2 regions of the Bartonella sp. LJL80 genome follow, and region 2 is predicted to be linked to the other one. Evidence: predicted binding sites of a transcription regulator. Region 2 holds the regulator's gene; the other holds the start of a gene.

Region 1 (6,820 bases), on a different contig from region 2:
GTTGATTGACATTGCCTATGGTCTTGTTGATCCGCGTATAAGGGTGAAATAAGTCATGGAAAATGTGGTTCGCTCAAATCGCTTTGCAGCACTGCGCTCGCTAGAGTTTATTTTAGGTATTGTGCTTATTGGCGGCATCATTCTTGCGGTTGTTTTTGCCTGTTTATTTATGCAGGATCAGGCGGGAAAACTGAACCTGACAAGCCGTCTGTTTGCCCCTTTTGAACAGGCCAAACACATATTGGGCACTGACGCCATCGGGCGCGACGTACTTGCCCGCGTTCTCGTCGGCGGGTCGATATCGTTACAGATCGGTTTTTATTCGGTCATAGCATCATTGGCGCTGGGTGTCTTTTTTGGGCTTATTGCAGGATATTATCGCGGATTTTGCGATATGTTTGTCATGCGGTTTGCCGATGTACAATTAGCCCTGCCCTTCATATTGCTGGCGATTACATTCATGGCGATCATTGGCGGCGGCTTTTGGCAGACAATCATCCTTTTGGTTGTTTCGCAGTGGGTGCAGTATGCACGGCTCGTGCGCGGCTCGGTTCTTGCTCTCAATGATCAGGAATTCATCCTTTCAGCGCGCGCTATCGGCGTTTCAAATGTAAGGATTATCCTCCATCATATATTACCGAATTTACTTGGTCCGGTTATTGTTTTGATGACTTTGAATGTGGCCAATAATATCCTTCTGGAAAGCAGCCTCACATTCCTCGGTATGGGGGTTGATCTCAAAACGGCAAGCTGGGGCGGAATGCTTGCCGATGGGCGCACCTACCTACAAACAGCTTGGTGGATCAGTGTATTTCCCGGTCTGGCAATTCTCCTGACGGTATTGGGATTAAATCTTCTCGGTGACTGGCTCCGCGATATTCTCGACCCGCGTGGAAGGACACGCTGATGCGCCATGTTTTGCAGAAAGCCTATGCCCGCAGTCTCGATGAATGGTGTGCAACCATTGAGCAGCACTATGACCGCTCGCAATCGATTGCTCTGTGGTTGTTTGACGACGAAAAAAGCCGGAAAAAAGCGCAGGAAACAATGCGTGACAAAGGATTTGACGTTACGTTTCTCAGTGCGATCAAACCTCTTGTGCAGTTTTTTCGTGAGCAATGTGACATTGGCACTCTATCTCAAGTGAAGGTCAAATATCCAGTACACCCCGATGCCGTTGAAAATCGCTTTCGATTGGAAGCCTATCCCTTAACGGCACTCTTGGACGGTATTGCATTGGATTTTGAGGCTGGCCGAAACAATTTGGATTATGAGATAGAGCTGCACGAGAAAGATGGCAGCATCAGCCACCATACAGTGTTTTGCCCCAACAAGATCATCAAAGATTGGGGCGGCCAAACCGCTCTAACGCCATGCGGTTGGTTGCGTGTGATTGATAAGGGATTAGTGAAGGAAGACAGGGCTATCCAAACCGAGTTCGAACAGATGTTTCAAGATGGTATGCAGGCAATTACCGCTCTGCCGCTCCCAGATCATCTGCCTTACTTTGAAGAACTGCGCATTGAAGCTTATCTGCCGCAGTGCGAAGTACCGCTTGGCTACGGCCACGAGGTCGTAAGCTTTCAAGAAATGCTGCATGAAGAATTCTATTTTTCATTGCTTGAATACTTTCAAAGCGTCAGCGATCTTCCCTCCGGCGATAGAAGCATCCAGCCCGGCCAAATTGCGCCATTCATCAAAAAATCAACGGACGGCGAGTGTCACATAACAATCGCGTTGCACGGTTTGGATAGGCGGCCCGCCAACATCGTTTCATCGCAATGTTCTGACACAATAGGCCCGCTAGACCAAGCCTTTATCAGTGCAACATTGGCTTCAATTGGCGGCATAAGGTTGGAAGCACAAAGTCGCTGTGGCCGCGACGTTGAAGCACGTTATATAAAAGGCAGCAACCATGCCGTTGTCATCAGTGGCTGCCAACATGGCAATGAAACGACCGGTACCGCCGGGGCCTTGTCAGCAGCAAATACTCTCCTTAAAAAGGACGATGCGCATTTTGTCATTTCACCGTTGGAAAACCCTGATGGGAATGCCCTTTATCTGCGTTTGCTTGCAGATAATCCTCACCATATGCACCATGCGGCCCGTTACACAGCCTATGGCAATGATTTACAGAATACCCCTGACAGCGCTCCAGCAGAACGCGCCATTCGCATAAAAGCCAAAGACATCTCCTCAGCTGCGCTTCACGTCAATTTGCACGGCTATCCATGCCATGAATGGATAAGACCGTTGTCAGGCTATATTCCGCGAAATTTTGCGTTATGGACATTACCGAAAGGTTTTTTTGTTGTCTTTCGGTTTAAACAGGGTTGGGAAGATGCATCCCGCGAACTGGCGCACGAAGTGACGCAAGCATTGAATAGTGTCGATGGCGCCGCCGCTTTGAACGAAGAGCAGGTTGCGCTTTATCGTAAACATGCTGGCGAACTCGATTTTGAAATTATCAACGGTATACCTTGCAGCTTTACATGCTATCCCAACGCAGATTTTTGTGTGGAATTGATCACCGAACATCCCGATGAAACGATCTATGACGGGGATTTCCGTTTGGGACAAGAGCTTCAAAAAATCACAGTAGTTTCAGCCTACACGGCTTGGCAGAGTATCTACGGTAAAAAATTGCAAAAAGACGTCATTGTTTGATGACGTGAGCGCAAGCCGAAGACAAGCTTTGGTTTCATGACAGAGGATTCTGTTAAATTATTGACATTCCACTGTCATTTATCCGCGTTAAACGATTGGGAAGTACTTTCATACAATTGTTAAAGCGGTGAAAAAATTGGTAGCGTACGCAAAACTACAAGAAACCTTTATTGATTCAAGCGTGAAAATGCGCGAATGCGCGATCGGTCAACAATGCGAAATATTGGCGCATACGAAATTAGAATACAGCCAACTAGGAGATTTTTCTTACATTGGTGAATATTGCAATGTAGCGGATGCCGAAATAGGAAAATTTACTGCAATTGCCAATCAGGTGCGCATTGGTGCGCCCAACCATCCGATGCAGCGCCTATCGCAACACCGTTTTACCTATTGCCCGGAATATTATGACACGGAAGCTGAACGTGACCATGCTTTCTTTTCAAAGCGTCGACAAGCGAAAGTCTTCATCGGCAATGATGTGTGGATAGGGCATGGCGTTACCGTTTTGCCGGGTGTAACGGTTGGCGACGGAGCCGTTTTGGCAGCAGGCGCCGTCGTTACGAAATCTGTTGCCCCTTATACGATTGTCGGGGGCGTGCCCGCAAAATTGATCCGTCAGCGTTTTCCCTTAGGGATAGCAGACAATCTGCAAAAAATTGCATGGTGGGATTGGCCGTTAAAAAAGCTTATGGACAATATCACGGATTTCCAATCAGAAGATATGGACGCATTCTGTAGCAAATGGGGTTAGGCACACCGCATTTTCGCCGTTATGGTTTATAACGCGCCGTCATATTTTATATGCAAGCGGTCACTGGACAAAGAATTGCCCAGTGACGGTTTTGGTAAAAATCAGAACGTACCTCTTACGCCGACGCCAAACGAACGCGGCATTGTCATGCTGGCTTCAATGCCACCAAGCCCGCGATTCATCTGCTTGTAGGTCGGCACTTTTTCATCAAAGACATTTTTGACAAAACCGTAAAGCTGGAATGCTTCGGTAAAGTCATAACTCATCCGCAGGTCCGATATGGTATATGCATCAATGACAAATGATGGTGTATTGGCTACATCCGAATAATATTTATCCAAATGCCTTACATCACCAGAAATGCTGAACTTGTCGGTCACGTCCCAGTTTAAACCTGCCGTGAACATATAGCCCGGTGACTTCGCGAATTCATTTCCTTCATAGGCGACATTGCTTGCAATCTCTTCAATCTCTGTCCGTAAGATACCGGCGCTTGTTTTCAGCAAAAGATTGTACAATATCTCATAATCCAATCCGAGTTCGAGGCCGTAGGAGTGCGCCTTTTCAGCATTGATAGTATAGGATTGGGCAACACCGGGTGATATGACAACCGGAATATTATACTGGTTATTTTTGAAATCCATGTAGAAGATGTTGCTGTTGAGCGTCAGCTTGTTATCAAGAAATGAAGCGCGGGTGAAAAGCTCATAATTCCATACCGTTTCTTCCTCGAACTTCATCCAACTGCGCGAATTCAGATTGAGAGAAACACCACCCGGATTATATCCGCGGCTGACCAATGCGCCAACCGTCCAGTCCGGATTGATAGCATATGCCAGAGAGACTTTCGGCAGAAATGCTGAAAAGGTTTCGTCATAATCAAGAGGTGTCGGTGCAAGTGCGGATTTACCGACGCGCTGAACCTGATCTTGCTGGTAGCGCAAACCACCTGTGAGCGTCCAAAGCTCTGTCAGCCGATAGCTCATCTCACCGAAAATGCCGAAATTACGCTTGGTGTCATCGAATTCGGTCGTGCCCGATAAAAGCAGCAATTCGTCGGACTTTGTGTTGTTGTAAAATAGACCCGTAACGCCGCTGATTATATCTTCCTGTGTTCCGAATGTCATGCGGGTTTCATTAGAGATATTATTCTGCGTAACATCCGAATAGCCACTATTGGGCGTACCGGTATTACGCGTAATATTGAAATGCGAATATTGCACCGTATTGTAAAGTTTGCTGCCATTGTCAAACTCGTAGCTGACATCCAATATTCCAGTATCGGTATTCTGCTTCCATGATGGCATGGCGTTGCTGGTATGTTCAAGTTTATCAAACGGCATGGAAGCCGCTTCCTGCGTTGGTCGATTGCTGTCGGTGCGCGAATAGGTCAACTTTGCTTCCAACTCCGGTATTTCAGCCGGTTGCCACAGAAGCTTGCCGCGGGCGTTCAGATAACGCAGATTCTGGTTGGTGCCCTGATCAAGAAAATTGGGATTGACGTAATCAATAAACGTATCACGCGCCGAATAGTCCAAAGTGATACGGCCCGCCAATTCATTTTTGTAAATTGGGCCAGACGCCATCAACGATGTTCGTTTCTGGCTATAATTTCCAATTTCTGCCTGGTAGGCTGCTTCCGGCGTAAATGTCGGATCCTTCGTGTTGATGATGACAGCGCCGGCTATGGCATTGGCACCCTGAGATGTCGTCTGCGGGCCTTTGAAAACTTCAATACTCTTGACGTCCCAGATACCGGTACCACCAAAGAAAAGCTCGTAGTAATTGGCATAATGGCCATCAATGTTCATAGAAGCGCGGGGTACCGTACCACCCCAGAATACATTCTGACCATTGTTTGGCCCTTGTGTATCTTGCCCACGGATGATTGGAGCGGAAACAGTATCGGTATAGATGACATTGGGTGTCCCGTTAATCACCTCGTGAACCGAGGAGTCACCCGTATTCCAAGTCCGGATATCTTCATCGGAAATCACCGTCACGGACGAGGCTGTATTGCGGATATCGCGGTTAATCTTTTCCCCAGTAATGATAACCGGTGCCAAAACATTCTGTGCCGTTTTATTATCGTTTGAATCCTGAGCCTTCAATGGTGAAAGCCCCATTGTGACTAGCGTAAAAATACTCGCGCCAGCCATAAGTCCCCAATGATGATGTCGTTTCATGATCCCTCTCACTAAACATGACAAATTAAATCAAGTTATTCATTAGTGAGTCTTTTTAGATTCTGCAATATGAAATTAATATCTTTATGCAGAATATTTAGCCAAACAAGTTTATGCCATGCGGAATCTTGTCGATTATTCCATCAGGCTTTGCGGGCAAGCAGCCACAATAGGTAAGCGCCTCCAAGGAACCCGGTTATCAGCCCTATCGGCATTTTAAAGTTGAACGGCATATTAAGAGCCAGAAGGTCTGCCCCAACCAGTAGGAAGGCCCCCATAAGCGCACTGACAAAAAGCGGCGTTGACGATACGCGTGTGAGCCTTTTGGTCAATTGTGGCGCAGCAAGCGCTACAAAGGCGATAGGTCCTGCCACGGCGGTCGCACCGGCAGTCAATATGATGGCACCGATAATGGCAATCATGCGGGTACGCTGTAAACGAGCGCCCAGTTGCCGTGCGATATCATCTCCCATTTCCATGAGTGAAAGCGTATGTTGCTGGCTGAGTATGATCGGGGCAATCAGAATGAAAACAAAACTGATAAGCAGCGCATGCTGTACTGTCCTGACATTCAGCGAACCTGAAAGCCACAATTGAGCATTGGCAGCTTGATCAAGATCACCCATCACCAGCAATATGGTGTTGATGCCGGCGAGCGTTGCACCAACACCGATGCCTGTCAGAATAAAACGGTAGATATTTCCAGCTTCACCTCGTTTTAATGACAAAAGAAAAATGATCACCGATGTCATCAAGCCGCTTAAGATAGCAGCGGCCACAGTTTGCCAAGGTCCAGCGTTCAACACGATGATCTGCAGGATAGCACCGGTAGCGGCGCCTGTCGTGAATCCAAGGATATCGGGTGAGCCAAGGGGATTGCGTGATACTGACTGAAAAACAGCACCTGCCAACCCAAGGCAGGCGCCAACAAACACCGCCGTGATGACGCGTGGCAGCCTTAGCCGCCATAATATCCTCTCCAAAACAGGATCCATTTCCGCACCGGTAAAAGACGCCCACATATCTGCATAAGAGAGATTTAATGTTCCGCTTTTCAGATGCACCAGCATTGCCACAACAACACACGCCGATAGAATCAAGCCCACGGCAAGACAGCGGCCATCAATACGTAAAGATAAACGACGATAACGCCACGTCATAACATAAGCGCGCCTCATTGTTTCCCCGCATGATAATGCCTGACGACAAAAAC
Region 2 (6,820 bases):
GGTCTGGGAGCCACGCAATCCGAAACCGTTAAAAAGGTTATCCTTCCCGCGGCGTTGCCCGGCATTGTCGGTGCTGTTTTGCTCACGGCTTCACGTGCAATTGGTGAAACGATGATTGTTGTGTTGGCCGCCGGCGTGGCCGCCAATCTGACGATCAATCCATTTGAAGCGATGACCACGATTACCGTCAAGATTGTCAACCAGTTAACCGGTGATCTCGAATTCAATTCGCCCCAGACACTGGTGGCATTTGCGTTGGGTATGACATTGTTTGTCCTGACGCTTTTGATGAATATCTTTGCGCTCTATATCGTGCGTAAATACAGGGAGCAGTATGAATGACAAGCACTGTCCAACCCCAGCAACGCGATATCGGGCTAAAACGTCGTTACAGGGCAGAGCGTCGGTTCCGTGCCTATGGACTTACTGCTATTGCCATCGGCTTGTTTTTTCTTGTTGTACTTTTATGGTCGATCATCAGTCAGGGCTATACGGCATTTGAACAAACGTCGATGACCTTGCAGGTTCACCTGGATGAAAAAATCATCGATCCGAAGGGGCAGCGGCAAACCAATCCACAAGTTTTGATTGCCGCAAACTATCCACTTCTTGTCCGCAACGCTCTTGCCGAAAAATTGCATGTTGATACGAGCGATCGCCAGGCGATGCGTGATGTAAACCGGATGTTTTCTGACGGTGTTCGTGTAGAATTGCGCGATATGGTCATGAAGAATCCGGAGCTGATCGGTACAACCCAATCTGTGACAGTTCTTGCCGCCGCCGATATTGATTCAGCCTATAAGGGGCAGATCGACCTCAGTGTTGATGAGCAAAACCGCAAAGTGTCTGACCGACAGGTTGCGTGGATGAATACATTGGCCGATGAAGGCGTGCTCTATGAAGCATTCAACAAAGGCTTGTTTGTTTTCGGTGCATCCAGCCGTCCGGAAACATCGGGCTTGGGTGTGGCAATCATCGGTTCGGCCTATATGATGGCAATCGTTCTGGTACTATCTTTGCCGATTGGTGTGGCGACAGCTATTTACTTGGAAGAATATGCCCGTCGCAACAAATTTACCGATCTCATCGAAGTTAATATCAACAATCTGGCGGCGGTTCCCTCCATTGTTTTTGGTTTGCTCGGACTATCAATCTTTATCAATTTTCTCCATTGGCCGCGCGCGTCATCCTTGGTCGGCGGTGTGGTTTTGACATTGATGACATTGCCGACAATCATCATCGCAACACGCTCCGCTGTGCGTGCTGTACCCCCTTCCATCCGCGATGCGGCTTTGGGGCTTGGTGCTTCCAAAACCCAAACCGTTTTCGGGCATGTATTGCCACTGGCTGTTCCGGGCATTCTGACAGGTGCTATTCTGGGCTTGGCTCGCGCATTGGGTGAGACGGCACCGCTATTGTTGATCGGTATGGTTGCCTTTGTTGTCGACTATCCGAAAACACCGGAAGATCCCGCCACGGCACTTCCCGTGCAGGTGTTTATGTGGGCCAACGAGCCGGAACGCGCGTTTAATGAACGCACCTACGGTGCCATCATCATCCTGCTATTGTTTCTGGCAGTGATGAACATTGCAGCAGTTATTCTGCGGCGCAAATTTGAACGCCGCTGGTGATTGGAAACATCACCTCTCGTTTTTTAAAAAAAGCCCTGCAAAAATGGGTGCTGAAAATAAGGTCAGGTCTATAATGAAGATCAAAATGCGTGGTCAGGATGTTAAAGTATTCTACGGAGCTAAAGAGGCTTTGCATGGTATAAACCTTGATATCCCCGAACATCAGGTTACAGCGCTGATCGGCCCGTCGGGCTGTGGTAAATCGACCTTTTTGCGCTGTCTGAACCGTATGAACGACACGATTGAGGGGGCTAAGGTCTCGGGGCTTCTCAGTCTTGATGGTCAGGATATTTACGATCCTAAAATCGATGTCGTCGAGCTTCGTGCCCGTGTCGGAATGGTTTTTCAAAAGCCTAATCCGTTTCCAAAATCGGTTTATGAAAATGTTGCCTATGGCCCGCGTATCCATGGGCTTGCGAAATCCCGTAAGGAGCTGGACGCAATCGTTGAACAAAGTCTGGCGAAGGCCGGCCTGTTTGAAGAAGTCAAAGATCGTTTGCATGAAGCCGGAACCGGTTTATCCGGTGGGCAACAGCAACGTTTGTGTATTGCGCGTGCAATCGCTGTCAGTCCGGAAGTCATTTTGATGGATGAGCCATGTTCTGCGCTTGATCCAATAGCAACAGCCCGTATTGAAGAACTTATAGACGATTTGCGTCAGAATTATACCATTGTCATCGTCACGCACTCGATGCAACAGGCGGCACGTGTTTCACAATATACAGCGATGTTCCATCTTGGTGATTTGGTCGAGGTTGGCGAAACAGAAATGATGTTCACCTCGCCTAAAGAGCAGCGCACGCAAGACTATATTACGGGCCGTTTCGGCTAGAGTGTGTCCAACTAATAGTAAACAGCGGATGCGCTCGAAGTTTTTGTTTTATCGCAATTCTATACCGAAAACTGTGTCACACTTGATCTAGAATTGCCCTAATTGGAATTCAGGAGAATGACAATGCCTACAAACCATACCGTTCGTTCATTCGATGAAGAACTGAAATATCTGGAAGCCAAGATTGCTGAAATGGGCGGCCATGCCGAACGTATGATCGAACGGGCTGTCGCAGCCATCGTCCATGACGATTTACGTCTTGCGGGCGAAGTTATCGCCGATGATATGTTCCTCGATGAAAGTGAACGTGATATCGACGAAAAAGCCGTGACCATTATTGCCAAGCGGCAGCCGATGGCGGTTGATCTTCGCGAAATTATTGGCGCAATCCGTATCTCTGCCGATCTTGAACGGGTTGGTGACATGGGTAAAAACATTGCCAAACGTGCGCCGGCAATTGCAGAAACCCGTCAACCGGCGACCTTCTATCGTGGTCTTGAAGCCTTTGCCTCTCTCGCTCTCAACCAGCTCAAGGAAGTGCTCGATGCATATGCAAGCCGTTCGTTGGAACGTATTGATGCCGTGCGTGAACGTGATGACGAGATTGATGCGATGTATACCTCGCTCTTCCGTGAGCTTCTGACCTATATGATGGAAGATCCGCGCAACATCACTGCATGCACGCATTTGTTGTTCTGTGCCAAGAACATCGAGCGTATTGGCGATCATGCCACCAATATCGCCGAAACGTTGCATTACATCATAACCGGCACCTATATGTCGACGGAACGTCCGCGTGATGACCTGACTTATAAGGTGGGCGTCGATGCCCTCAGCAGCGAATAGAGGGATTTCCCCGATGACGCATAAGCCAACGATTACCGTTGTCGAAGACGAGGAAGCGTTGATTACGCTTTTGCGTTACAATCTCGAAGCGGAAGGATATTTCGTTCGTACCATCAGTGATGGTGAAGAAGCCGAATACGAGCTTGAAGATAACATTCCAGACCTGTTGGTGCTGGACTGGATGTTGCCCGGGCTTTCGGGGATCGAACTGTGCCGACGCTTGCGCAATCGGCCTGCAACCAAACAATTGCCAATCATCATGTTGACAGCGCGCGGTGAAGAGGATGAACGGATACGCGGCCTGAATGTAGGTGCGGACGATTTTATCGTGAAGCCTTTTTCAATGCCGGAACTCATTGCGCGCATTAAGGCACTTCTGCGCCGTGCCAATCCTGATGTGCTTGCTGATAGTTTGCAGGCAGGTGGTCTGATACTCGACCGGCACAAGCATAAAGTGTTCCGGGGCGATGACGAACTGCGTTTAGGCCCCACCGAATTCAAATTACTGGAGTTTTTCATGCGCGCCCCAGGCCGCGTTTTTTCCCGTGCCCAACTTCTCGATAATGTCTGGGGTAGTGACAATTTTGTCGATGATCGTACGGTGGATGTGCATATTCGGCGTTTACGTTTGGCCATCAATGAAGGTGAAATTGATCTCATTCGTACTGTGAGAGGTGCAGGATACGCATTCGGTTAATGTTTTTTTAAAGGTTTTCTCTGCATAGTCTTTTGCGAAAAAGGCTTACTTTTCAAGAATTTGTCAAGAATGTGGCGGTTCTTATCGGTTGCCTTTATTTTGCCTTCATTTGTCTGTGTGTTAGCGCATGCGGGAATGGTAACAAAGCATGAGATCGAAGTTGCGTAAAATGTTGAAAGTCCGCTGGGCAGGTATTGCCGCTGTTGTATTGGCACCTCTGGTTGTGACCGGCTGTGCTTCAAACCACGCCGGGTTTGATTCTTTTGGTCATAAAAAGAAAAGCAAAACAGTCGCCTACCCATTGACGGAACGAACCTGCCTTATGCGCGCGATGTATTTTGAATCCAACCGCTCTAGCCGTGATGGTATGGTTGCTGTCGGCACAGTTGTGATGAACCGCGTCAACTCGACAGCCTATCCTAAAACAATTTGCGGTGTGGTCGGACAGCCTAACCAGTTTGCTCCTGGTGTGCTGACGCGTCCCATGACTGAATCTGCTTCGGTAGCGCGTGTTGAAGAAGCTGCTGATGCGGTTTTGCGGGGCGAACGGGCAAAAAAGAGTAAGAATGCGATGTTCTTCCACACGGCTGGAATGACCTTCCCGTATAAAAACATGCATTATGTGCAGGTTGCCGGTGGCAATGCATTTTATGAAAAACGCGGCCGTGACGGCCAATTGCAAGTCCCGGTCAACGATGCGCCTTATGATGTCGCATTTGCGTTCTCGCAAGAGCGTAGCGGAAATGTGCCGCAGTTTACAACGCCGGGCCGCACCCAAACCTCTGCTCCGAAAGTTGTAGCGGAGCCGGCACAAGTCATGGTGGCGCAAGCAGAGCCAGCACCCGCTTTGGTTAATCAGGTTGAACCGGCACCTGCGCCGGTCATGGTCGCTCAGGCAGATTATCGCTTTGTGCCGACACCGACGCCAGCGCCGGTTGATCGCATGCAAACCAGTTCAGTTGCTCTTGGCTATGCGATGCCATCGAAACAAAAAGTCGATGAAATCGGAGCGATCCTACAAAAGCAGGAAAAAACGCGACGGTTTTAATAAACCGCCGCTTGTTGCGCGATATCTCTCGTTTCACATCCGTCGGATTGCGTGCGCCTGATTGTTCACTGGGCCTTAGAGCGCTTTTCGACCTGATGCTATCCGGCCGGCGCGTCTCAAGTTTTTGATTTGTCGCGGTATCTTATCCAATTGATGTTTCACATCAATCGGGTACCGCTCTAATATCAGACAGCCAACGGCTGCAATTTTCAACTTGCAATCATCGGATAGTCTTCGTTTTGACGATGATTTTCAACGGCAAGCAATTTCCGGTTGAGCTTGAAGCAGCGTCTATTCATTCATGAGAGTTAGAAAACGCTATTCAATATTGGTCTTGTTGAGCCTTCTTGCTCGACGATAGGGGCCGAGTAAAAATTGTGCGACCAAGCATGATCGCATTGTAGTTAAACAATATAAATTCAGACATAGGATCCAAGTCAATGCAGGCGCCGTCTGCGACCGTGGGGACTTACTTTTTATTCAATCCAGTTCGTTCAGATAAATGGATCCGGCTCTAGAGCATTTTCCGAAAAGTGTGAAGCGCATCCGCAGGAGAATTGATTCACCGGATCAATTCTTTATCCTGCTCCTATCGGATAAAAAATGCTCAAAAACAGAACCTTGAGCACATGTTTGGTTCATCAAACACCAAACTTGCTATGAAGGCTCGGCTGTCGGTCTGCCAAAGAAAAACCCACCGCGGTTAAGCGCGGTGGGTTTTATCTGTTTAACGATTGAAATGTTGATTAATCTTTCAAAGCATAGGCAATGACGTAATCACCACGCTTTGGATTTTGACGCGCACCGCCGGCGGTAATGACGATATATTGCTTGCCGGTTTCCGGTGAAACATAGGTCATCGGGCCACCTTGGCTGCCAACTGGCAGACGTGATTTCCAGACTTCCTTACCGGTGCGGCTGTCAAAAGCACGCAAATAGAAGTCTTGTGTTCCAGCGAAGAAAACAAGGCCGGATTGCGTAGCCATCGAGGCACCGAGGGTTGGCATACCGATCGGAACAGGAACGCCAAGCGCCATGTTCATCGGGCCTGTGTCTTGCACAGTGCCGACAGGAACCTGCCAAACTATTTTGCGCGTTTTCAAATCCACAGCCGACATGGTGCCGAAAGGCGGCTTTTGACACGGTACGCCGAGTGGTGAAAGGAAACGCATACGCATCGCACCAAACGGTGTTCCATCCATGGGAACAATACCCATTTCAATACCAGACGCGCTGGCTGGAATGTCTTTGCGCTCGACCAGATAGTTGGCAAGGCCAAGGCGCATATCGTTGATAAAGACATAGTTCAACGTTGGGTCTGTGGAAACAGAGCCCCAATTCATCCCACCGAGAGAGCCCGGCATTTGTAGCGAATAGTCGAGGCCGGGTGGTGTGAATACGCCCTGATGACGCATTTTGCGGAATTCGATACGGCACAAAAGCTGATCGAATGGCGTTGCACCCCACATATCCGCTTCGGTCAATGTGGCATTGCCAAATGACGGCATACCAACCGAATAAGGTTGTGTCGGCGAATAACGTTCACCGGCGACATTTCCTTGTGGAACGGGCTTTTCTTCAACCTCTGAAATCGGCTCGCCGGTTTCACGGTTCAGCAGGAAGACTTCACCCTGCTTGGTCACCTGGATAAGGGCAGGTACCATATTGCCGTTTTTATCTGGCGCATCAAGCAGCACAGGCTGGGCCGGTGTATCGAAGTCCCAGATATCATGGTGGACGAACTGGTAGTGCCAACGCACTTTGCC

The links. Region 2 encodes PhoB, which activates phosphate uptake and scavenging genes when phosphate is short. Its sites were predicted from a motif close to TGTCATNNANCTGTCAT; they were not measured.
Region 1: a site for PhoB is predicted at 2,729-2,745, ahead of ACYSNS_RS10685 (DapH/DapD/GlmU-related protein). Genes of this name have one in related genera too.

The regions. Positions count from the first base shown of each region.
Region 1 is NZ_JBTXLM010000006.1:81,951-88,770, reverse strand. It holds gene ACYSNS_RS10700 (ABC transporter permease) at 1-52, shown strand, start outside; gene ACYSNS_RS10695 (ABC transporter permease) at 56-907, shown strand; gene ACYSNS_RS10690 (M14 family metallopeptidase) at 907-2,667, shown strand; gene ACYSNS_RS10685 (DapH/DapD/GlmU-related protein) at 2,855-3,421, shown strand; gene ACYSNS_RS10680 (TonB-dependent receptor) at 3,523-5,547, opposite strand; gene ACYSNS_RS10675 (FecCD family ABC transporter permease) at 5,751-6,785, opposite strand; gene ACYSNS_RS10670 (FecCD family ABC transporter permease) at 6,782-6,820, opposite strand, start outside.
Region 2 is NZ_JBTXLM010000008.1:5,237-12,056, forward strand. It holds gene pstC (phosphate ABC transporter permease subunit PstC) at 1-342, shown strand, start outside; gene pstA (phosphate ABC transporter permease PstA) at 339-1,631, shown strand; gene pstB (phosphate ABC transporter ATP-binding protein PstB) at 1,705-2,463, shown strand; gene phoU (phosphate signaling complex protein PhoU) at 2,587-3,309, shown strand; gene phoB (phosphate regulon transcriptional regulator PhoB) at 3,323-4,006, shown strand; gene ACYSNS_RS11910 (cell wall hydrolase) at 4,155-5,054, shown strand; gene ACYSNS_RS11915 (membrane-bound PQQ-dependent dehydrogenase, glucose/quinate/shikimate family) at 5,801-6,820, opposite strand, start outside.